One region of the Cellulosilyticum sp. WCF-2 genome, then DNA from elsewhere that is predicted to be linked to it. Evidence: predicted binding sites of a transcription regulator. Region 1 holds the regulator's gene; each other region holds the start of a gene.

Evidence for each region. The regulator Rex, encoded in region 1, represses fermentation and respiration genes when NADH is low (regulators of the CRP and FNR family bind a similar motif). The targets are predictions, from matches to a motif close to ATTGTTAANTANTTAACAAT.
Region 2: serC (3-phosphoserine/phosphohydroxythreonine transaminase) is a predicted target of Rex. The motif match lies at 3,900-3,919, and genes of this name have one in related genera.
Region 3: EKH84_RS11025 (iron-sulfur cluster assembly scaffold protein) is a predicted target of Rex. The motif match lies at 3,024-3,043, and genes of this name have one in related genera.
Region 4: pflB (formate C-acetyltransferase) is a predicted target of Rex. The motif match lies at 2,328-2,347, and genes of this name have one in related genera.

What each region holds. Positions count from the first base shown of each region.
Region 1 covers NZ_CP034675.1:3,992,441-3,998,191, forward strand. The annotation lists gene EKH84_RS18090 (DUF4435 domain-containing protein) at 1-287, opposite strand, end outside; gene EKH84_RS18095 (AAA family ATPase) at 297-1,580, opposite strand; gene EKH84_RS18100 (recombinase family protein) at 1,718-2,320, opposite strand; gene EKH84_RS18105 (redox-sensing transcriptional repressor Rex) at 3,126-3,809, opposite strand; gene EKH84_RS18110 (ABC-F family ATP-binding cassette domain-containing protein) at 3,954-5,751, shown strand, end outside.
Region 2 covers NZ_CP034675.1:2,837,699-2,843,449, reverse strand. The annotation lists gene rsxC (electron transport complex subunit RsxC) at 1-835, opposite strand, end outside; gene EKH84_RS12585 (ATP-binding protein) at 947-1,489, opposite strand; gene EKH84_RS12580 (phosphoglycerate dehydrogenase) at 1,595-2,752, opposite strand; gene serC (3-phosphoserine/phosphohydroxythreonine transaminase) at 2,764-3,843, opposite strand; gene argF (ornithine carbamoyltransferase) at 4,039-4,974, opposite strand; gene EKH84_RS12565 (pseudouridine synthase) at 5,182-5,751, opposite strand, start outside.
Region 3 covers NZ_CP034675.1:2,485,801-2,491,551, reverse strand. The annotation lists gene EKH84_RS11040 (glycosyltransferase family 2 protein) at 1-280, opposite strand, end outside; gene EKH84_RS22340 (ATP-binding protein) at 493-645, shown strand; gene EKH84_RS11030 (GGGtGRT protein) at 1,271-2,272, opposite strand; gene EKH84_RS11025 (iron-sulfur cluster assembly scaffold protein) at 2,287-2,979, opposite strand; gene EKH84_RS11020 (insulinase family protein) at 3,104-5,751, opposite strand, start outside.
Region 4 covers NZ_CP034675.1:3,123,592-3,129,342, forward strand. The annotation lists gene pflB (formate C-acetyltransferase) at 35-2,260, opposite strand; gene EKH84_RS13970 (methylglyoxal synthase) at 2,469-2,933, opposite strand; gene EKH84_RS13975 (3'-5' exonuclease) at 3,015-5,528, opposite strand; gene EKH84_RS13980 (class I SAM-dependent methyltransferase) at 5,659-5,751, shown strand, end outside.

The DNA of each region.
Region 1 (5,751 bases):
ACTTCACCTCTATAGTATCGAGTATCCTTATCAATAATTCCCATGATTAATTTTTTTAGTTGAGTATTCACACGTATTTCTTCCTGTATATCATTAATAGCCCTCTCTACCTCTTCACAGCCTTGCCCATATCCTTCTATATTTTCTATTGCTTGTATTGACACGTCTTTATCAATCGTCATACTTATATTTTCATAAAAACTGATATCATCTATTCCTTCTACTAATATTGTTGGAATCCCACTCATAATACATTCAGTTAGAGTTTCTTCTATATCGTATTTCATCATTTCCCCCTATTTTAATTCTACTAAAAACTTATTATTAGCTTTTGAAATAGATGGGCTATGTGAGGCAACAATAATTTGAGAATCTGGTGCTAGCTGGCTTAATGTAGTTAGCAATTTTCTTTGCCACTTTATATTTAAAGAAATTTCCGGTTCATCAATCATTAAAATGTCTTTATATACTCCTTGTATTATAAATATAGTTAACAAAGATAATAAATGTCTTTCTCCGCTAGATAGGTCATGTATCTTATGTATCAATTTCTTATTTCTAAATTTGATTGATATTTCATTTTCAGATATATCAAGATATTTCTCACCTTGAATATGATCATTAAATACATTTTCTAAGACCCTAATAGACTGAAGTATTCCTTCTTCCTTTTCTAACTCCAAGGTCATCTTATAAATTAACTTAGCTAGTAACTTACTTTTCCTACATTCTTCTATAACCTTATCTGTATCCTTATTTTGAAGAATGTCAATTATTTTATCTCTTAGTGTATTTTCCTCGATCTGTCTTAAAGCGCTTAATAACTTTTCTTTATTTTGTATTAATAAGTTACCTAAATCCTCTATATCAATATCTTCTCCCTCTATAGAATTGCATGCATCTGCCAAAGTATCAAATAAAGCTTTTTGTACTCTAGTAGTAGAAATGTGTTTAGCTACCCTGTACCTATTTAATATAATTTCTTCTACTACATCCATGCTAATATTATCCACACTTAATACTTTATTAGAAAAGTCAATAGTATCTTTAACAGTATACGCACTCCTCGCTCTTCTTCTATTGAAACTTAAATACCTAGCTAAATCTTCACTAAACAACCTCATTCTTTCCCTATTTTGAAAACAATCTATATATCTAGGATTCATAGATATAAACTTATATATTTGTGTATCAGTTACATTAATCGTATTTGTTATTCCCCTATTTACACCAAAGAGTATGGATGAAGTGTCCTTTAATTCAGATTCCTCTAACTCACTCCAATCATATGTTGTTGCTATATAGATAAAATCCCCTTCCTTCTTTTCTTCTTTCCTTTGTATTCTTATATTTTTTTCACCTTTTTCTGTAGAATATGTAATAGTAATCTTATCTACATTTTCATTCAATAATACTGTATCTTGCTGATCAAAAATAGCATTTATTATTCTTAAAAATGTAGATTTACCTCCCCCATTTTCACCATATATTACTGCAATATTATATTCAGGGAAAACAACATCTATCACCCTATTTTCATCTTTAAACCCTACAATTCGAATTCTTACTAATTTATTCATTTTTCCTCCTATGTACTATATTGTGGCATATATAACAAAATATTTTAATTTATCTGTATAATACATATCACATCTACATTTAATACTTTTCAATAATCTTATCCTTTTTTAAGATATGCACTTCTTTTATTAGTAGCCTATATATCCCTTTCATAAATATGTATATATTTATGTACAGATTGTCTGCTAACATTACATATCCTTGCCAATTCAGTCTTATTAATCTCTTTATTCCTATACTTTGGATAATGCTTTATAAAACTACTTGGCAAACTATCAACCGTTGTACTCGGTCTTCCTATGACTTTACCTTTAGCTGCTGCATTTGCCATTCCACTCTTTACACGCTCACTTATCATATTGCGTTCCATTTCAGCAAATACACCCATCATTTTTAGCATTCCATCAGTCATAGCATCTAATTGTCCTTTTGTACAATCAACTATAAAGCCACCTATCACGAGCTTCAAATTCTTTTCTTTTGCCATCTCTATAATTTCACATAGTTGCTTTGTACTTCTTGTAATACGTGACACCTCTGTAGTAACAATAGTATCTCCTGCTTTCACTTGATTTAATAGCCTATTTAACTCTATTCGCTCTATCTTAGTACCACTTTCATATTCCCAATATATATTTTTCTCATCCACACAACCTAAAGCTTTAAGTTCTCTTTTCTGCCTATTAATATCTTGCTTATTTTCGTCTGTCGAACATCTTGCATATCCATATGTAGTCATCGCTAGTTTCCACCTTTTGTCATTTATTGACTCAATCATAGCTTGTCTTCTTGAATGTGTCAACAAAAAGGTTTTCTTCATTTCTTTTACATTTTTCCATCATTTTATTAGTAATGCTGACTGATTTTAGTGGTTCAAAAGTGTCAATGAAATCATTTGTTTTATTATAAATATCCCCTTACAATTCACTTGAAATAATTTGAGCTAAACCACTTTCCTGTATAACATTATTATATTAACCCTTACTCGTTCTTTTATAAGCTTATTGTACTCTCATCAAACCACATATAACAACAAAAAGGGTTCGTCTATTTTCGACATTATTAAGACAATCTTTTTTATAAAAAGCACCTTTACGCCAGAAAGCTGCTGGAAATGAGAGGGATGGCTGCCCTCAAGGGGTGACTTGCGAGTATTTTCAGCAGGCACTTAGCAAATTTTTTTGATGGGTTTTAGGGAGACTGTTTGAGCGCCAGCGAGTTTCGACCGTTCATCAAAAAAATAAGCTTAGTGCCTGCGAAAATACGGAGCGGAACTCCGGAGGGCAGCCATCCCTCTCATTTCTTTCCAGTAGCTTCTGATCGCAACTTACTTACAAATGAAAGCATTCACTTTATCTTTGTTCTCACTTTTTCGCCTTTACTCCCCTATTACCTAAAGATCTATCTCTTTAAACGCAAAAAGAAATGCCCATAAGCCTTCTGTCTTCCCAACAAAAGCCTTACGGACATTCCCTTATCTTTATTCACTTCTATCCATTCTTCCCCTCAATATCATTCCCAAAGAACTCCATTAAGCCACCACTTTATTCTTCAATTTGCCCTATACTCTCACTCTTATCTTTCTTCTCTCTTTCAACCTCAGCCTCATTAATCTTATAAGCCAAAGTCATTAATGAATGAGAAAGGTGTACATTTTCAACTTGTACTGTATCTGGTACGAATAAATCCACAGGTGAGAAGTTCCATAAGCCTTTTATCCCCCATTTTGCTAAACTCTCAGCTGTCTCTTTTACTCTTGTTTTTGGCATTGTTAAAATAGCAATTTCTACTTCATTTTCTTTTACGAACTGCTCCATTTTGTCAATATCTTGTACTTCTACCCCGTGTATGCTCATACCAATTAGTCTTGGATTAACGTCAAATAAACCGATTAACTTAAAGCCTCTTTTACTAAATGATGTTGAATTAGCAATAGCTTGTCCTAAGTTACCTACGCCTACAATAATCATTTTATAGTTTTGGTGAAGTCCTAATATCTTTCCTATCTCTGTATGCAAGTACTCCACATTGTATCCGTAACCCTGTTGCCCAAAGCCTCCAAAATTGTTAAGGTCTTGACGAATTTGTGATGCGGTCACATTCATCTTCTCACTTAATTCTCTGGAGGAGATTTTGGTTACTCCTTTTTGTAACAATTCTCCCAGATATCTGTAATAACGTGGCAATCTCCGTATTACATTCATAGAAATCTTTCTTTCTTCCGTCACCTTCTCATCTCCTCATATACGCAAACTCATAACCCTAGTATAGCATTTAAGTTTTTTTTTTGTCAATGTAGATTATTGGCCCCTTTTCTTTCAATTTGCGCTTTTATTTGCTAAAATAATAAAAGGCGTTACAAGGAGGATATTATGATTATTTCATGTAGCAATATCAAGAAAACATTTATTGACCGAGAAATCTTAAAAAATATTAGTTTTCATATCGAAGACCATGAGAAAGTAGCTTTAATAGGAAATAATGGTGTAGGTAAAACAACCCTTTTTAAAATTCTAACTAAGGAATTAGAACCAGATGAAGGTACCATTACTTCTACTAAAGACTGCACCATAGGTTACTTAAAACAACATATGGAGTTAGATTCTACAGCTACCGTCTATGAGGAACTCCTACATGTATTTGATGAAGTCATTGCCTTAGAAGAAAAACTTCATGCCATGGAAGCTGAAATCGCTAAGACTGGTTCTTTAGAACTCATTCATAAATATGATGCTGAACGTATGGTATTTGAAAATAGTAAGGGTTATGAATACAAAAGTTTAGTCAAAGGCGTTCTTAAAGGCTTAGGCTTTGATGAAACCATTTATGATAAACCAGTGTCTATTTTATCAGGGGGACAAAAAAACCGTGTCGCTCTAGGTAAGCTCCTACTTCAAGAGCCTAGTTTATTACTCTTAGACGAACCTACCAACCATTTAGACATTGAAGCTATCGAATGGCTAGAAGGCTTTTTACGTAGCTATAAAGGTGCTGTCCTTATTATTTCCCATGACCGTTACTTCTTAGATAAAATCGTCACTAAAGTCGTTCACTTAGAATTTGGACGTAGCTTTGTTTACAACGGTAACTACAGCGACTACATCATCAAAAGTGAAAAAGAATATGAAGTGGCTATGAAACACTTTGAAAAACAGCAAAAGGAAATTGCCCACCAACAAGCGGTTATTGCTAAGCTAAAACAATTTAACAGGGAAAAATCTATTAAACGTGCTCGTAGCCGTGAAAAAGCTTTAGAAAAAGTAGAAGTCATGGATATGCCAATGATTGATAACAAACCTATGCAGCTAGTACTCACCCCAAGAGTTGTAAGTGGCAATGATGTCTTAAGCATTAGTGAATTAAGTAAAACCTTTGATACCAGCCCGATTTTTAGCCATATGAATATGGAAATCAAAAAAGGGGATAAAGTAGCTCTCGTAGGTCCTAATGGCGTTGGTAAAACCACTGTTTTCCGTATGATTTTAGATCAAATGACTCCTACAACGGGTACCCTAAAATTAGGAAGCAATGTTATTGTAGGCTATTACGATCAAGAACATGCTACCTTAGATACTACTAACACCATTATGGAGGAAATCCAAGGTACTTTCCCAGAACTTAAAAATGGAGAAATCCGTAATGTACTGGCTGCTTTTCTCTTTACGAATGATGATGTTTTTAAACCCATTAGTAGCTTAAGCGGTGGTGAAAAAGGCCGTGTCGCATTAGCCAAAATCATGCTTTCTAAAGCCAATTTTCTCATCTTAGATGAGCCGACTAACCACTTAGATATTCTTTCAAAGGAAATTCTAGAAAGTGCCATATTAAACTATGAAGGCACTGTCCTTTATGTTTCCCATGACCGTTATTTTATCAATCAAACAGCAAGTAAAATCATTGATATGTCTAAAGACGGCACCATGGAATATTTAGGAGACTATGATTATTATATAGAAAAGAAAAAGGAGCTTGCTGCTTCAGCTACTCAGCAAACCAGCGTTGTTGTAGAAGAAGCTACTGCTGCTACCACTAATAAAGAAGATTGGCAAAAGCAAAAAGAAGAACAAACCAGAATACGCCGTATTCAAAACCAAATGGCCAAGCTAGAAACAGCTATTAGCGAAGCTGAAGAAAAAATAGCTGATATTGACGCCCAGCTTTGCCTAGAGG
Region 2 (5,751 bases), 1.2 Mb from region 1:
CAGCGCGGCAAACAGCAACCATTGAATCAATATTCTGCACAATACAACCAATATCTATAGGTAGTTTGCCACTTGGTACCTCTCTCTTTGTAATCGCATAAATTAAATGTTTTTCTGAACCTTGAGGGTATTTAGTATCTAAAGTCACAACTTCCAAGCGTTCTGTATTTTTAGCAAGCATTTTCATCTGCTTGATAGCATCCATCTTATTATTTTCGATGCCAATAATAGCTTTAGCTTCTTTATATACTTCTAACAAAATTTTAATACCTTCTATGACTTCTTCACCATTTTCTAGCATGACCCTGTGATCTGAGGTCAAATAAGGTTCGCATTCTGCACCATTAATAATAATGTATTCTACTGTTTTATCTGGTGGGGTAGATAATTTGACATGAGTAGGAAAAGTAGCCCCCCCCATTCCAACCAAACCAGCTTCCTTAACTAAACCTATAAGTTCTTCTTTAGTTAAGTTTTTATAATCGCTTTTAGCAGAAGTCGCCATTCCAGGTGTTTCTTCATACAAATTATCGTTTTCAATCACTATACTATTTTCCTTATTACCTCTAAAGGTTAAACGATTTTCTATACTTTTTACTGTACCTGATACAGAACTATGTATGGCAGCAGAAATAAAGCCACTGGCTTCACCAATCTTTTGCCCTACTAAGACACGGTCACCCTTTTTTACAATAGGTGTGCACGGTGTGCCAATATGTTGTGACATTGGAAATACAAGTTCACTTCCCGGTAGCATCACTTCAATCTTCTTATCACAGGTGATTTCCTTATGATAATTGGGATGAATACCTTTTTTGAAGGTTAATCCTTTCATACTGCGCCCCCTTTAATTATCTTAAATAGTTAAATCCAATCATAAGAATTATAGCATATTATCAAAGAATTTATCATTTATTTTTAGTATTTCAGCAAAATATAAAATAATTTATTTTTTAACAGAGTTCATATTTTCTTCAAGGTATTCTTTAAGCCATGCCAAAACATCTAAATTATCAATAGCTACATCTCCTAAAATTTTTTTCACCTCTGCTGTTTCAAAAGCAAAACTTTTTTCTTCATACTGATAGTTATAAATAAAATTGATTTTAGGATTGCTTTGTATAAGGATAATGAGTGTACTAACTACATCACCTAAAGGTACCCTATCAATATGCCGATAAGCCATAGTTGCTTTTATAATAGTTCCCTTACCTTGTTCACTATCAATACTTAATTCACCCTCGCTATTTTCACAATTCTGTTTGAGTAAGGGGATGCCCAAACCTACACGCCTTAGAGTACGTGTTGTAACAAAAGGATCTGTGATTTGTTTAGCAAGTTGTTTCGGCATACCGCTTCCATTATCTTCTATAGATAAAACTAACTGATTTTTACTTGGCATTTCTTCAATGCAAATATGTATCTCATCAGCATGCGCTCTGATACTATTTTGAGCAATATCTAGTATATGTAAAGACAAATCCTGCATATTGAACCTCCTCTTTGAATACCTCTTTATTTCTTTTCAATAAAAGAAAGGAACTAAGAGTCCTCTTAATTCCTTTCTTTACCTTCTAAGTTTATATATGACTTATTATTTAGTTAATATACGTACTTTAATAACATTATCAACACTTTCAATTCTTTGAATATCCTCCTCAGAAATGCTAGTGTCTGTATCAATTAAAGTATAGGCATAGTCACCACGGCTTCTATTAGTCATATCTTGAATATTGATACCTTGTTCAGCAATAATAGCTGTAATTTTGCCTAAAATTGCTGGCGTGTTTTTATGAGCAATAGCAAGTCTAGCGCTTGTATTCCAAATCATAGAACATTCAGGGTAATTAACAGAGTGCGTGATATTTCCTTGTTCTAAATAATCTTTAATTTCTTTAACTGCCATAACTGCGCAGTTTTCTTCAGATTCTTCTGTTGATGCGCCTAAATGAGGAATAGCAATAATGTTTTCTTGATTAAGAACATCTTCTACAGGAAAATCTGTCACATACTTAGCTACCTTACCTTCAGCAATGGCTACCTTCATATCCTCATTTTGAACAAGTGTATCTCTAGAGAAATTAAGAACAGCTACGCCTGTCTTCATTTTATCAAAAGCTTCTTTATTGAGCATGTGTTTTGTGCTATCCAAAAGAGGCACATGTATTGTAATATAGTCTGCTTCAGCATAAATTTCATCTAAAGTATTAGCATGCTTAATATGACGTGAAAGCCCCCATGCAGCATCTACTGAAATATAGGGATCATAGCCGATGACTTCCATTCCTAAAGCTTGTGCGGCATTAGCTACCATAACACCAATAGCACCCAGACCAATAACACCTAGCTTTTTACCAAGAATTTCTCCACCGCCAAAAGCACCCTTACCTTTTTCTACTGTTTTAGCTACATCTGATTCTAAGGTTTTAGCCCAATTAATGCCATCTACAACTTTTCTAGAAGCAAGTAAAAGACCACACAGTACTAACTCTTTTACTGCATTTGCATTAGCTCCTGGTGTATTAAATACAACAATCCCCTTTTCTGCATAAGCTTCAATAGGAATGTTGTTAACACCTGCTCCCGCTCTAGCAACAGCTTTAACACTTTCTGGTAAAACCATATCATGCATTTTTGCACTTCTTACAAGAATGGCATCAGCATTATTTAATTCATCAGATACCTTGTAAGCATCTCCGAGTAACGCTAAACCATTTTGTGAAATCTTATTTAAAGTATGAACTGTATACAAAACGTTCCCCCCTAGTTTTCACTTTCAAATTTCTTCATAAATTCTACTAATTTTTGTACACCTTCAAGTGTCATAGCATTATAAATGCTAGCACGCATACCACCTACACTTCTATGTCCTTTTAGATTTACAAAACCAGCAGCTGTTGCTTCTTTTACAAATTTAGCATCTAGCTCCTCATTACCTGTTACAAAAGTAACATTCATTAAAGAACGGTCTTCTTTATTGGCTGTTCCTTTAAACATTTTTGATTCATCTAAATAGTTATAAAGCACTGCTGCTTTTTCTTTATTTCTCTTTTCTAAAGCAGCTACTCCACCTTGTGCTTCAATCCATTCAAACATCAGTTTAAGCATATAAATACCATAAGTTGGTGGTGTATTATACATGGATTCATTTTCTACCATTAATTGATAATTAAGCATTGATGGTACAGTTTCTTTGGCATGACCAACGAGGTCTTCACGAATAATAACTAGTGTTACACCTGCAGGTCCTAAATTCTTTTGTGCGCCTGCATAAATAATACCAAAACGACTTACATCAACTTGTTCTGATAAAATACATGAAGACATATCTGCTACTAATGGCACATTACCAGTATCAGGATACTCATGATATTTTGTTCCATAAATCGTGTTATTAGCACAAATATAAGCATAATCTGCTTCTGAATCAAATTGATCTTTTGTTACTTTTGGTATGTAAGCATATTTATCTGCTTTTGAAGAAGCGACAACATTAACTTTTCCAAACTTTTGAGCCTCTTTAAGTGCTTTAGATGCGAACATACCAGACTCAATATAATCAGCTTTATATGAATTTCTCATTAAGTTTAATGGAATCATGGCAAACTGAAGGGATGCACCACCTTGTAAAAATAACACTTTATAATTGTCAGGAATGTTCATAATTTCTCTGAGTTTTGCTTCAGCGCCTTTGATAATTGCGTCATAAGGTTTCGAACGATGACTCATCTCCATAACACTCATACCGCTATCTCCATAGCATACAAGTTCTTTTTGAGCTTTTTCAAGTACTTCTAGTGGCAATGCACCAGGTCCTGCTGAAAAATTAAATACACGCATGATACCCCTCCTATAATTTTAAAAATAATCTCCACATTATATCTAATGTTTATAAAATTATATTTAATTTATTAAAAATAGTCAATGTAAAATTTTACACATAATTTTAACATATGATTTTTTGTCATAACTCAGATTCATATTTCCTCTAAATTTTTGTCTATTTATACAGTTTTTATATCATTGCATTGTTTCAGATTAGCTTAAAGTTGCTACCATGACGGCTTTAATAGTATGCATACGATTTTCTGCTTCATCAAATACAACAGAATAACTGCTTTCAAACACCTCTTCCGTCACCTCATAGCCCTTCACTGCAGGCAAACAATGCATGAAAATCATGTTTGGATTTTCAACTTTTGCAATAAGCGCCTCATTCACTTGATAAGGTTTTAAAAGTGCAATGCGTTCCTTAGCTTTATTTTCTTCTCCCATAGAACACCAAACATCTGTATAAATCACATCTGCACCTTTCACAGCTTCAACAGACTCTGTAATTTCTACTTTGGAACCAGAAAGCTTTGCATAACCCTCACAAACTTTTACATGGTTTTCTTCTGGCCATAAAGATTTTGGTGCAATAATCGTAATATCTACTCCCATCTTTGTGCAACCAATTAATAAGCTATTGCCCATATTATTACGTCCATCTCCTATGAAAACGAATTTCTTTCCTTTTAGTTCGCCTAAATGTTCTTTCATAGTCAATAAATCTGCTAAAATCTGTGTTGGATGATACAGGTCTGTTAAACCGTTATAAACAGGTACACCACTGTACTTAGCTAAATCAGTTACAACTTCTTGTGAGAAACCTCTGAATTCTATGGCATCAAATAAGCGCCCTAATACACGTGCTGTATCAGCTACACTTTCTTTATGACCTAATTGAATGTCGTTCTTTCCTAGATATTCTGGATGTGCACCTTCATCTACACAAGCTACAGTAAAAGCACAACGTGTACGTGTAGAAGGTTTTTCAAAAATAAGAGCTACATTTTTTCCTGTAAGTAGGTCTCCTTTTATGCCCATTCTTTTTTTATTTTTTAATTCGCCTGCTAAAGTTAATAAGTAATTAATTTGTTCTGACGAAAAATCATGTAATGTCAAAAAAGATTTTCCTTTTAATCCAAACATTTTTATTCCCCCTTAAGTAATCTTTATAAATATATTTATAATTATACATACAATTAATAAAAATTCAACTTTTTATTAATAAAAACTTTTTATACTTCTGTTGAAATAAACGGCCTACTCTCTAAATACTAAAAACACCTTTTCTTGAAAGCTTTATAAACAAAAAATGATTAACATACTTAACTGTCTGCTAATCATTTTCTTAACTTATTGAGTTTGTGTAAGTAAATCCAATTCTTCTTTTGTAAGGGTGCGGTAATTCCCTAAACTTAAATCTTCTGGCAACTCAAGTCCACCCATTTTAATACGTTTCAAATAGACGACTTCTTTTCCAACTGCCTGAACCATACGTTTTACCTGATGAAACTTTCCTTCGTGGATAGTCACATAAATTTCTGATTCCTCATCACTTCTGATAATTTCTAGTTTTCCTGGTGCATACTTTGTACCATCAGTTAAAGTGATTCCTTCAGCAAACATTTTTATGTCCTCTTCTGTCATTTTGCCAGCCACCCTAGCATAGTAGACCTTATCAACATGACGTTTAGGAGAAAGTAAACCATGAGCCATCTTGCCATCATTTGTTAAAATTAGTAGGCCTTCCGTATCTTTATCTAGTCTTCCTACTGGAAAAACTTCTTTATTCTGATCTCTTTCCTCTAATAGGTCTAAAACTGTTTGATCACGTCCATCTTCTGTTGCTGTAATATAACCTCTGGGTTTATTCAGTATAAAGTGATAAAACTCTTGGTAATCCATTCTTTCACCATTTACTTC
Region 3 (5,751 bases), 1.5 Mb from region 1:
CCATTATTGCTATATAATTTCCTGTTGCTTGCTTCAATCCTGCAAGCATCGCTGCTTCTTTTCCGAAGTTTCTGCTAAAACTAATATAATTTATACTTTTATCATCTTGAGCTATTTGTTTAATTACCTCAAGTGTATTATCACTTGAACCATCATCTATAAACCAAATTTCATAAGAAATATTATTCATTTTTTTTCTTACTTTTAATAACTCTTCATAAAATACTTGCAAAGATAATTCTTCATTATAACTAGGTACTATAATTGAGATTTTTTCCATTTTAATATACCTCATATTTTTACTTTCTGTGTGATAAATAAAGATTCTATATGTATATTAACATATTTACGTGCTGTTTTCAAAATATACAAAATTTATTTATCAAACCTGAAACATATGTTGAATTTTATAAGTACATATTCAAATTAAGGAATGCATCATAAACACAAAAAGCATCACATTTTCTTTTATCACTATGATAAAGAGCAACTATTTGGACTGTAAATTCGGCTGATGATCCAGTTGTGGCTTCTGCCATTCTTGATAGATTGCTCCATCACTCACACGTCATCAACATAACAGGGCAATCTTATAGGATAAAAGATAAATTTGTAGATATAGATAAAAACAAGATGCAATTGTAATGCTTTAAAAGGGGCATTTTAAAATGCCCAAAAACCACATTTTCCAGTTGCCATTTCATAGTACACTCTAATATATGTTTTCTAGCAGAACGAACTGTCAAAAAAATATCTTTCTATCTTTTATTAGGGAATTACTTGTCTCATTACATATACTATAATGTAAAGATAAATCAAATAACTTCTCGTAGCAGAATCACCACAGCTTCAATCTGAGGAACTGACCGGGTCAGCCAAGTCTCAATCTATTGTTATAGGTACCTCTGGACTTAAGGAAGATGTTCACTGATGCGCTGTAAAGGGAAGCGCTCTTTTATAAGTTATTTTATAATCCTTTATATCTAGCATTACTTTAAACAAAGTTTAAACCAGAGTCTGAAAGCTTTAGCTTCCTCATCATAAGTGTGCACCGGCTAAGAGTTTAAGAGCTCCTCACTCATGGCTTGAACTTTCATAGCTCTCTTAAGTAGGCACTGCTTCTTTAGCTAGTTGTGCTGAGGAGCCATTTCTATGCCTTGAAGTAAGCTCTACTTAAGGAGCCAGGAAAGTTTTACCAGAGTCCGGACAGCAAAAAAGCGGTAATCATGTCTATACGTGATTACCGCTTTTTTATTGTCCTAAAAAGGAATTATTTATTCATAGCTTCTTCGATTGCTACGGCTACAGCAACTGTAGCACCTACCATTGGGTTGTTACCCATACCGATAAGTCCCATCATTTCTACGTGAGCAGGAACTGATGAAGAACCAGCGAATTGTGCATCTGAGTGCATTCTTCCCATAGTATCAGTCATACCATAAGAAGCTGGACCAGCAGCCATGTTATCTGGGTGAAGTGTACGACCTGTACCACCACCAGAAGCTACTGAGAAGTATTTTTTACCTTGTTCAACGCATTCTTTTTTGTATGTTCCAGCTACTGGATGTTGGAAACGAGTTGGATTAGTTGAGTTACCTGTAATAGATACGTCAACACCTTCCATATGCATGATTGCAACACCTTCACGAACATCATCACAACCAAAGCAACGAACTTTTGAACGTTCACCGTTTGAGTATGCGATTTCTTTTACTACATTTACTTTACCTGTCATATAATCAAATTGAGTTTGAACATATGTAAACCCATTGATACGAGAGATAATTTGAGCAGCATCTTTACCAAGACCATTTAAGATAACTCTTAAATCTTCTTTACGAACTTTGTTTGCAGAACGTGCAATACCGATAGCACCTTCAGCGGCTGCAAAGCTTTCGTGACCTGCTAAGAATGCGAAACATTTTGTTTCTTCTCTAAGAAGCATAGCTCCTAAGTTACCGTGACCAAGACCTACTTTACGGTCATCAGCTACAGAACCTGGAATACAGAATGCTTGAAGACCTTCTCCGATAGCTTCTGCTGCTTCTGCTGCTTTGTGACAACCTTTTTTGATAGCAATTGCAGCACCTACAACGTAAGCCCAACAAGCGTTTTCAAAAGCGATTGGTTGAATTCCTTTTGTGATTTCATATGGATCAAAGCCTTTTTCTTTACAGATAGTTCTAGCTTCTTCAATATCTTTGATTCCGTATTTATTTAAAACAACGTTAATTTGGTTAATTCTTCTATCATATGATTCAAATAATGGCATTGTTTGGCACCTCCCTATTCATGTCTTGGGTCAACTGTACGTACAGCATCATCAAATCTGCCGTATTGACCTGTAGCTTTTTCAATTGCTTCATTTGCATCCATACCTTTTTTGATCATGTCCATCATTTTACCGAAGTGAATGAAACGGTAACCGATGATTTGATCGTCAGCATCAAGAGCGATGTTTGTTACATAGCCTTCTGCCATTTCAAGGTATCTTGGTCCTTTAGCAACTGTTGAGTACATTGTACCAACTTGGCTACGAAGTCCTTTACCAAGGTCTTCAAGACCTGCACCGATAGGAAGTCCACCTTCAGAGAATGCAGTTTGAGTTCTTCCGTATACGATTTGTAAGAATAACTCACGCATTGCTGTGTTAATTGCGTCACAAACTAAGTCTGTGTTAAGCGCTTCAAGAATTGTTTTACCTGCTAAGATTTCTGCTGCCATAGCTGCAGAGTGAGTCATACCTGAACATCCAATAGTTTCTACTAATGCTTCTTGAATCACACCATCTTTAACGTTAAGTGTTAATTTACAAGCACCTTGTTGTGGTGCACACCAGCCTACACCGTGTGTAAGACCACTAATGTCTTTAATTTCTTTTGCTTGTACCCATTTACCCTCTTGTGGGATTGGTGCTGGCCCATGGTTAGGTCCTTTAGCGATTGGGCACATTTGTTCTACTTCATGTGAATACATCATTTTCATGACTCCTTTCCACTCATCTCTATTTAAAGATTTCTCTTTAAATCAAAAATTTAACAATACACACTTATTGTATAGGTGGTTAAGGAATCTGTCAATATTTATCCTTTTTTTTAATAGTCTAATATGAGTAGGTAGTAAATTCTTTTTCTGTAGTATAACTTTTTTGAGTCATAATAGAAACTCTACCTTGCTTAAAAAGTTCTTTGTAAATAGCTCCCTTTGCCTTAACAGCTTCTGGTGTTGCTTTAAGAATTTCTTCTTGAAGTCTCATCAGGTCAGCTGGACCTTGCCCCCATAAAACTAGTCCTTCCAGAGCATTTGCCTCTTCTAAAGGTGTACCTAATAAACGAAATTGACTGTGCAGTCTGCTTAAAGCTTCTGCTTTGCTACTCTCAAGAGCAATGCTATCTACATTGGTACTTAAAAATTCATGTACTTTTTCTAAAATAGGCAAAGAACGTTCTATATTGGGATCTCTATAGGTATAAAAAGAGATGGTGTATGGATAACTAAGTTGGCAACCTGCGCCATAAGCACCTAGACCTACACGAATGCGAGGATTAAGATAGTTTTTCGTTAAATAAGTGGTTGCTAGGTAATCTAGCCCGTCTAAAGGTATACCCTTATCCATTCCAATGTAACTATGATCAATAGCTGCATGACTTGTTACAACACAATTTTTAGAAGTGACTGCAAATTCATAGGTAGCTGTTTTATGTTCAAAACAAGGTAATGTCTCTAAGAAATCTTCCCAGCTTTTCGCATATAAATTCGATTCTTTAGCAGGAACAGTTGTTGCTACAATAAGGTCTCCTGTATGATATAGCTTTTTATCAATACGCTCTACATTCAGACGCCAGGCTGTATGATGCATTTTTAAAAGCTCCTCACAAAAAGTATAGGTAGGATAACTCTGTTCATATAAGTAGCGCTTCAATCCTTCTTCTGCTCCTAGGCTGAGGTGTGATAGTGTCCCAATTACATTATTTTCACTTGCCTCTTTCATATCCATAACCCATTCAATGAGTTTTTGTCTGTACCATTCATCTGGCTTGTTTTGTAAGTGTAATCTAGCTTCCCTTAGTAACGTGCTATGATCTGTTTCTTCTGCTTTTGTTAAAACAGCAAGTTTGAAGCAGGGCCAATATCCCTTTTCACTGGGATAAGCCGTACAACCTGTTGTAATAATACCACTAAAAGGGGTAATCTCCTTGGCACTTTCTTCTAATAAGTGAGCATAGAGAAACAAATAAGGCAGTTCCTTTTGAGGTATATGAGCTGTATTAAAATAAAGTTGTGACCTTGCCCATGTGCTTTCTACCTCTGTAACCATTTCTGTATAATTCTTTTTTTGTTTGCTTTTAATTTCTAAATGTGGCTTTAAAATAAGCTCTCTTAAATCTACTGCTTTTAATTTTGTTTTTTTCTTCTGCCAAGCTTCCATTTTAGGAACAATATCTAGCCACTCTTCATCTGAAACAGGACTTAATTTCTCTGGTTCCTTTACTTCATAAGAACCTGGTAATAACAGAAGTGTATACCTAGTAGCTTGTTCAAATAAAATTTGACGGCTATCTGCATCTAAGCTTTTAGCATTTTGAATATAATCTTTCTTTTCATAATACTGATTAATCGTTTTATAATGAGCCCATGCTTCTAGCATGCTTTGTGCAATATCAATGCCTCTATTGACACTTGTATCTTCTTTAAGCACGAGCCAATTTGCTTGTGCTAGCACATCTTGTTCTGTAAAGTTATTCGTTCCTAAATCCTTTGGCATACTGGCAATCAGCTGATCTAGCTGTCTTGCACAATCTTCTAGTTGATTCGTAGGCAAATCTGAAATAACCAAGGAATAAACTGGACAAGGTAAATCCTCATCTTTAATCCACCTTGCTTTACCTAGTCCAATGCGATTCAAATTTTGCCAAAATCCTGTTTGAGGACTCATTAAATAAGCAGTCATCCATAAATCTAATGCTTGTATCTTTTCTGAACTAAGCGTTTTTTCTAATACAAAACTTTTTACTAAGACCCCTTTATCGCCGCTTGGTAAAACAGTATAGGTGGCTGTTTTTTCCGGATTTAAGTTTTGGACATTTAAATCAATGCCCTCTTTAGGCTTTGTCAAATCTGTTAAATAGGAGGCTATCATTTGTAAACTTTCTTCAAGTGGAATAGCACCATATAAGACAATTCTCATATTAGCTGGATAATAGTATTTTTTGTATACCTTTAAGCAATTTTCATAGGTTAAAGTAGGAATCTCATTAGGACTACCACCACTATCATATGCATAGTGGCTATCTTTAAAAATCATATTTCTAAGACTTCTAAAAACAGTACGCTCCTTGCTACTATAAGCACCCTTCATTTCATTATAGACAACTCCCCCTACTCTGTTTTCCATAGGAGATGAATAAAATGCCTCTTCATAAAAACCATAAGGTTCTTTTAATAAATTAGGTTTAAAAACAGCATCTAGATAAATATGCATAAGTTCTTTATAGCAGGAAAGATAAGGTGTAGAAAAAGGAAATAGGGTCATATCTCCGCTAGTTAATGCATTCATATAGGTGTTAGGATAAGCTTCACTGGCATCAAAAAATAAGCTTGCCGAAGGGTAGTCTTTAGAACCTGTAAATAAGGTATGCTCAATAATATGATTCACACCTGTGGAGTCTGTTGTTGGTGTTTTAACACCTAAAACAAAACTCTTGTTCACATCCTCATTTTCTATCCAAATAACCTCTAAACCTGTTGCTA
Region 4 (5,751 bases), 870 kb from region 1:
TACTAGCGCTTTTGAAATTACTTCATTTTTAACCTTACATTTTTTCGTGGAAAGTACGGCTAAGAACATCTAATTGTTGTTCTCTTGTAAGCTTAATAAAGTTTACAGCGTATCCTGATACACGAATTGTAAGTTGTGGATACTTTTCTGGGTGATCCATTGCATCAAGTAATACTTCTTTATTAAGAACGTTTACGTTGATGTGTTGTCCTGTTTGGCCAAAGTAACCATCTAAGATACCTACCATATTTGTAATACGGTCTGCTTCATTATTACCAAGTGTTGATGGTACTAATGAGAATGTGTATGAAATACCATCATTAGCATGTTCGAATGGTAATTTTGCTACTGATGCACAGGCTGCAAGAACACCTTTTGTTTCTCTACCATTCATTGGGTTTGCACCTGGTGAGAATGGCACGCCAGCTTTACGTCCATCTGGAGTAGATCCTGTTTTCTTACCATATACTACGTTTGATGTAATTGTAAGAACAGATTGTGTGTATACAGAGTCTCTGTATGGTGTGTGTTTTCTGATTTCTTGCATGAAGTCTTCTACTAATGATACAGCAATTGAGTCAGCACGGTCGTCATTGTTTCCGTATGCTGGGTATTCCCCTTCGATTTCGAAGTCAATTGCAATACCTTCTTCGTTTCTGATAGGTTTAACTTTAGCATGTTTAATAGCTGATAATGAGTCAGCTGCTACTGCAAGACCTGCAATACCACATGCCATTGTTCTTAAAATGTCTGTATCATGAAGTGCCATTTCAATTCTTTCATAAGCATATTTATCATGCATGAAGTGAATGATGTTAAGGGCATCTGTGTAAACTTTAGCAACCCATGCTTTAGTAATTTGGTAGTTTTTCATTACTTTATCGTAATCTAAGTATTCATCACCTGTCATTGGCTCGATACCTGGTACTACTTTGATACCAGTTTTTTCATCTACCCCACCATTAATTGCATAAAGTACAGCTTTAGCAAGGTTAGCACGAGCTCCAAAGAATTGCATTTGTTTACCAATTCTCATTGGAGATACACAACAAGCAATACCGTAGTCATCACCAAATTGTGGTCTCATCAAATCATCGCTTTCATATTGGATAGCTGATGTATCAATAGATACTTTTGCACAGAAGTTTTTGTAACCTTGTGGGAAATGTTCACTCCAAAGTACTGTTAAGTTTGGTTCTGGAGCTGGTCCAATGTTGTAAAGTGTGTGAAGGTAACGGAAACTATTTTTAGTTACAAGTGAGGCACTCATATCTTCTAACATACCACCAAGTGATTCTGTTACCCATGTTGGATCTCCTGAGAAGAGTTCATTGTATTCTGGCGTTCTAAGGAATCTGATGATACGAAGTTTCATAATAAATTGGTCAATGATTTCTTGAACTTCTTGTTCTGTAAGTTTACCTTCTTGTAAGTCTCTTTCTGCATAAATGTCAAGGAATGTAGATGTACGTCCAATTGACATAGCTGCACCATCTTGCTCTTTAGTTGCCGCAAGATAAGCTAAGTATAACCATTGAGTCGCTTCTCTAAAGTTTTCAGCTGGTCTAGATAAATCAAATCCGTACATTTGGCCTAATTCTTTAAGTTCATTTAAGGCTTTGATTTGTTCTGCTAATTCTTCACAATCTCTCATTGTTTCTGCTGTAAATACTTTAGAACGTTCTTCTTTATCTTTCATTTTGAATTCGATTAATTTATCGATTCCGTAAAGAGCAACTCTTCTGTAATCACCAATAATACGTCCACGACCGTAAGCATCTGGAAGACCAGTAACAACACCTACTTTACGTGCTGTACGAATATCTTTATTGTAAACATCGAATACACCTTGGTTATGTGTTTTTCTGTATTTTGTAAAGATTTCTTTCATTTCTGGATCTACTTCATAGTCGTATGCTTTTAAAGCATTTTCTACAACTCTCATCCCACCAAATGGATGACAGCTTCTTACAAGTGGTGCATCTGTTTGAAGACCAACGATTTTTTCTTTGTCTTTATTAATATAACCTGCTGCATGAGAAGTGATTGTTGCTACTGTTTTAGTATCTGCAAAACAACCTCTTTCTCTTTCTTTTACCATAAGTTCACTAAGTTCATTCCAAAGATCTAATGTGTCTTGTGTAGGACCAGCTAAGAAACTATCGTCACCTGTATATTCTGTATAGTTGTTAACGATGAAATCTCTTACATTAATTTCGTTTTCCCATGCACCTGATTTGAAATTTCTCCAGTATGTCATATGCACTGTAGAAGTGATTAGCCGATTGACTGACCTCTTCTACTTCACCCCCTTTGAAGTAATTTATAATGTCAATTAATTAAGTATAGATAATTTTTGTATACTGTATACATAAATTATCTATACTTATGTTATCATAGAAGGCATTATTTGTGCAATAGAAAGTACTAATTAACAATAATTTTAAATTAATAGAATCATCTATTATTTACTTTAATTCTTCCTTGTTTGCATAGGCTTGTGTACGCGAATGAATGCGCTTTGCGTAGTCAATAATCTTGCGATCATAAGTTTCTACCATTAATGGAGATTGGATTAAAAAGTCTGCTGTTGATTGATTAGTTGCTACAGGGATATCATAAAGTGCAGCAATACGAAGCAAGGCTTTTACATCAGGATCATGTGGTTGTGATGCAAGAGGATCCCAAAAGAAGATCATAAAATCTATTTTGCACTCTACAATACGACAACCTATTTGTTGATCTCCGCCTAGTGGACCACTATTAAATGCAGTAACAGGTAAATCTGTTTCTGCAGCAATAAGCTTAGCTGTGGTACCAGTCCCACATAGAAAATGCCTACTCAATTTATCCTTATTATTTTGTACCCATTCGATAATATCTCTTTTTCTATTGTCATGAGCAATAAGTGCTATGCTTTTTTGTTTTTCCATTTTTACAATCTTATAGTCTTTATCCACTTTTCTTCTCCTTATTCATTTCCTTCTATTTGCTTCATTTTTTTACTATTTACATTATATCGTATTTTTCGATATTCCTCCATATCTTTTCAGCGTTTTATAGTCCTCACTAATCTGATCAATAAAAATGCTTTTTGGTGCTTCTTGATGATAAGAAATATAGAGTTTCTTTTTGGCTCTTGTAAGCGCTACATAAAAAAGCCTCATTTCTTCTCCTAATTGGTGTTCCTTAAGACTCCTGTAAGAAGGAAAAGTTTTATCATTACATCCTGCAATATACACTTCATCAAATTCTAAGCCTTTGGCTTGATGTACTGTAATAATAGGAATACGCCCTTTAAATAAATCACTTTGTTCTATTTCACTATAATGTAATGCTGAAAAAGCTAATAGATTAATAATGTTATCTTCATAAGAAAGTGTTTGGTCCTCTAGTTCATTGATGATGCGATATAAATTTCTGATGGTTTCAATCTGAGATGAATGATAATAACCTTTAAAATCACACTCATTCATTAAGAAGGTTAATCCATCAGTTAAATTGTGTGTTAATAAATAACTTTTGATAGTAGCTAGCTTTTCTCTGTATTCATTGACATAACAGCCATAAGCTTCTATCTTTTCTAAGCGTTCCTGCTTTTTCTCTTCGATATGCTTTAAAAGATGGCTAAGCACTTCACTGGTAGCCAAAATATCTTGCATGGCATTATGTGTAGGTATTGTTTCTGTTACAATCAATTTTGAGAGTGTTTCTAATTTGTGATTACTTAACTTAGGATAAACCTTATAAGCCAAATCTAAAGTATCATATACTTGATATTCTCCTATAGGCTCTAACTTATAACGACTCATCATACTTTTGATAATCTGCAAATCATAATTCACATTATGCCCTACAAGAACTGCACCTTGAATAAAATGAACGAACTGCTTTAAGGCTTCCTTCGGTTCCATTCCTTCTTTTTGTAATAGATCATCAGAGAACCCATGAACATAATACGACTCTCCAACCGACTTTGTCGGTTTTAATAAAATATCAAGCTGATCTACTACACCTTCTTTACCATAACGAATGGCTGCAATTTGAATAACATCATCTTTAATTGTTGATAACCCCGTAGATTCTACATCTAGTACAACAATGTTATTATGAGTATATGCCTCAAATAAAATAGCATAAGGATCTTTTGAATCACTTTTAAACCAATCATGAAGATACATATAACATGATTTTGAGTTTCTTAACTCTCCTAATAACCAATTAGGCATATTTAAATAAGGATGTTGTCCTAACTTCAATAAAGCATGGCCATTTCTGTCATTTATACTATAATCATAAAAAGCTAATAGCTCCTTGACTTCTTTCTTTCTGAAAAACTTAGTATCTTCTATAACTGTACATTCAATCCCTCTTTTATTAAAGGAATAGGCAATTTTCTTTGCATATTCGTTGGTTCTAGTAAGTACTGCTATACTATTGGTATTTTCCATACTTTCCTTAATAGCTATTTCTAATAAACTGATTTCTTCTTCTTTTGTTCCTGCCTCTAGAATTGTAATCTTTTCTCCTTCATTACTTGCCTTAGCAATACATTGCATAGGATATAACCTACTACTAGAAATATAGCCATTAGCAGCTTCTAAGAGATTTTTAGTAGAACGATAATTAATCTTTAGATGAATTTCTAATGGACTAAAGTCCCGTCTGTATTCTGCCGTCATTTGATGAGGATTAGAACCTCGCCATTCATAAATGGTTTGATTAAAATCTCCAAATAAAGAAAGCTGTCTGCCAGCTAATAATTTTAAGATATCATACTCTCTACTACTAGTATCCTGCATTTCATCAACCTGAATCACATCGTATTGTTTTCTCCATTTAGCTAATATTTCCGGCTGTTCTAATAAGTATTTCGCCTCCACAATAAGATCCATAAAGTCAATACAATTATTTTCTAACAAATAACGTCTATACGTATTTAAGAGCTTTAAACCAAAACGTCTTAAAAATGAATCTTCTCTTCTTCTCCCTAATTGTCCTAACTGGTCTTGAGACTTAAAATAATCTTCTACAATCATCTTATAATGATAGCGTTCTTCTAGTGGAAAAGTTAAACTATGCCTTTTTATATCTTCAAAAAAACTTATGATTTGTTGATAATATACAGAGTCATCATTAAGCTTATTAGTTTGTATAATCTTTTCTATAATCGCTAAGCTATCCGCTTCATCAATTAGCGTACATGGAAAGGAAAAGTGAGAGTTCTCTTTTTCATGGTTAATAAGATGATAACAAAACGAATGAAAAGTTTTAATCGTCATTTTTTTTATTTGTTCGGGTATGTAAAGCTGAATACGCTCTTTCATTTCCTTAGCTGCTTTATTGGTAAAGGTTAAACACAGAATTTTTTCCGGTTCTTGTTGATGCTGTACTAAATAAGCTGTACGTAAGGCAATTACTTTTGTTTTACCTGTTCCTGCTGGTGCCAGAACTAATAGGTTTTGATCTAATGTATCCACTACTTGCTTTTGTTCATTATTTAATGCTCTATAGTCTGCATCAAACATACTTTCACCTCTTTTCCTTAGTATTATAGCACAGCTATTTAGCTGTAGCTAATTATTGCTATCACTATGAATTTGTGCTATAATTTGCACCATAAAATTCTAATATTTTACAAAGATAACGGAGAAATTTATGAATACATTAATAGACCTTATTTCACAGGTAACAGAAAATCAGACTTTTATTCGTTGCATCTGGAGTAATCCACGTCAAACGTCTGACTGT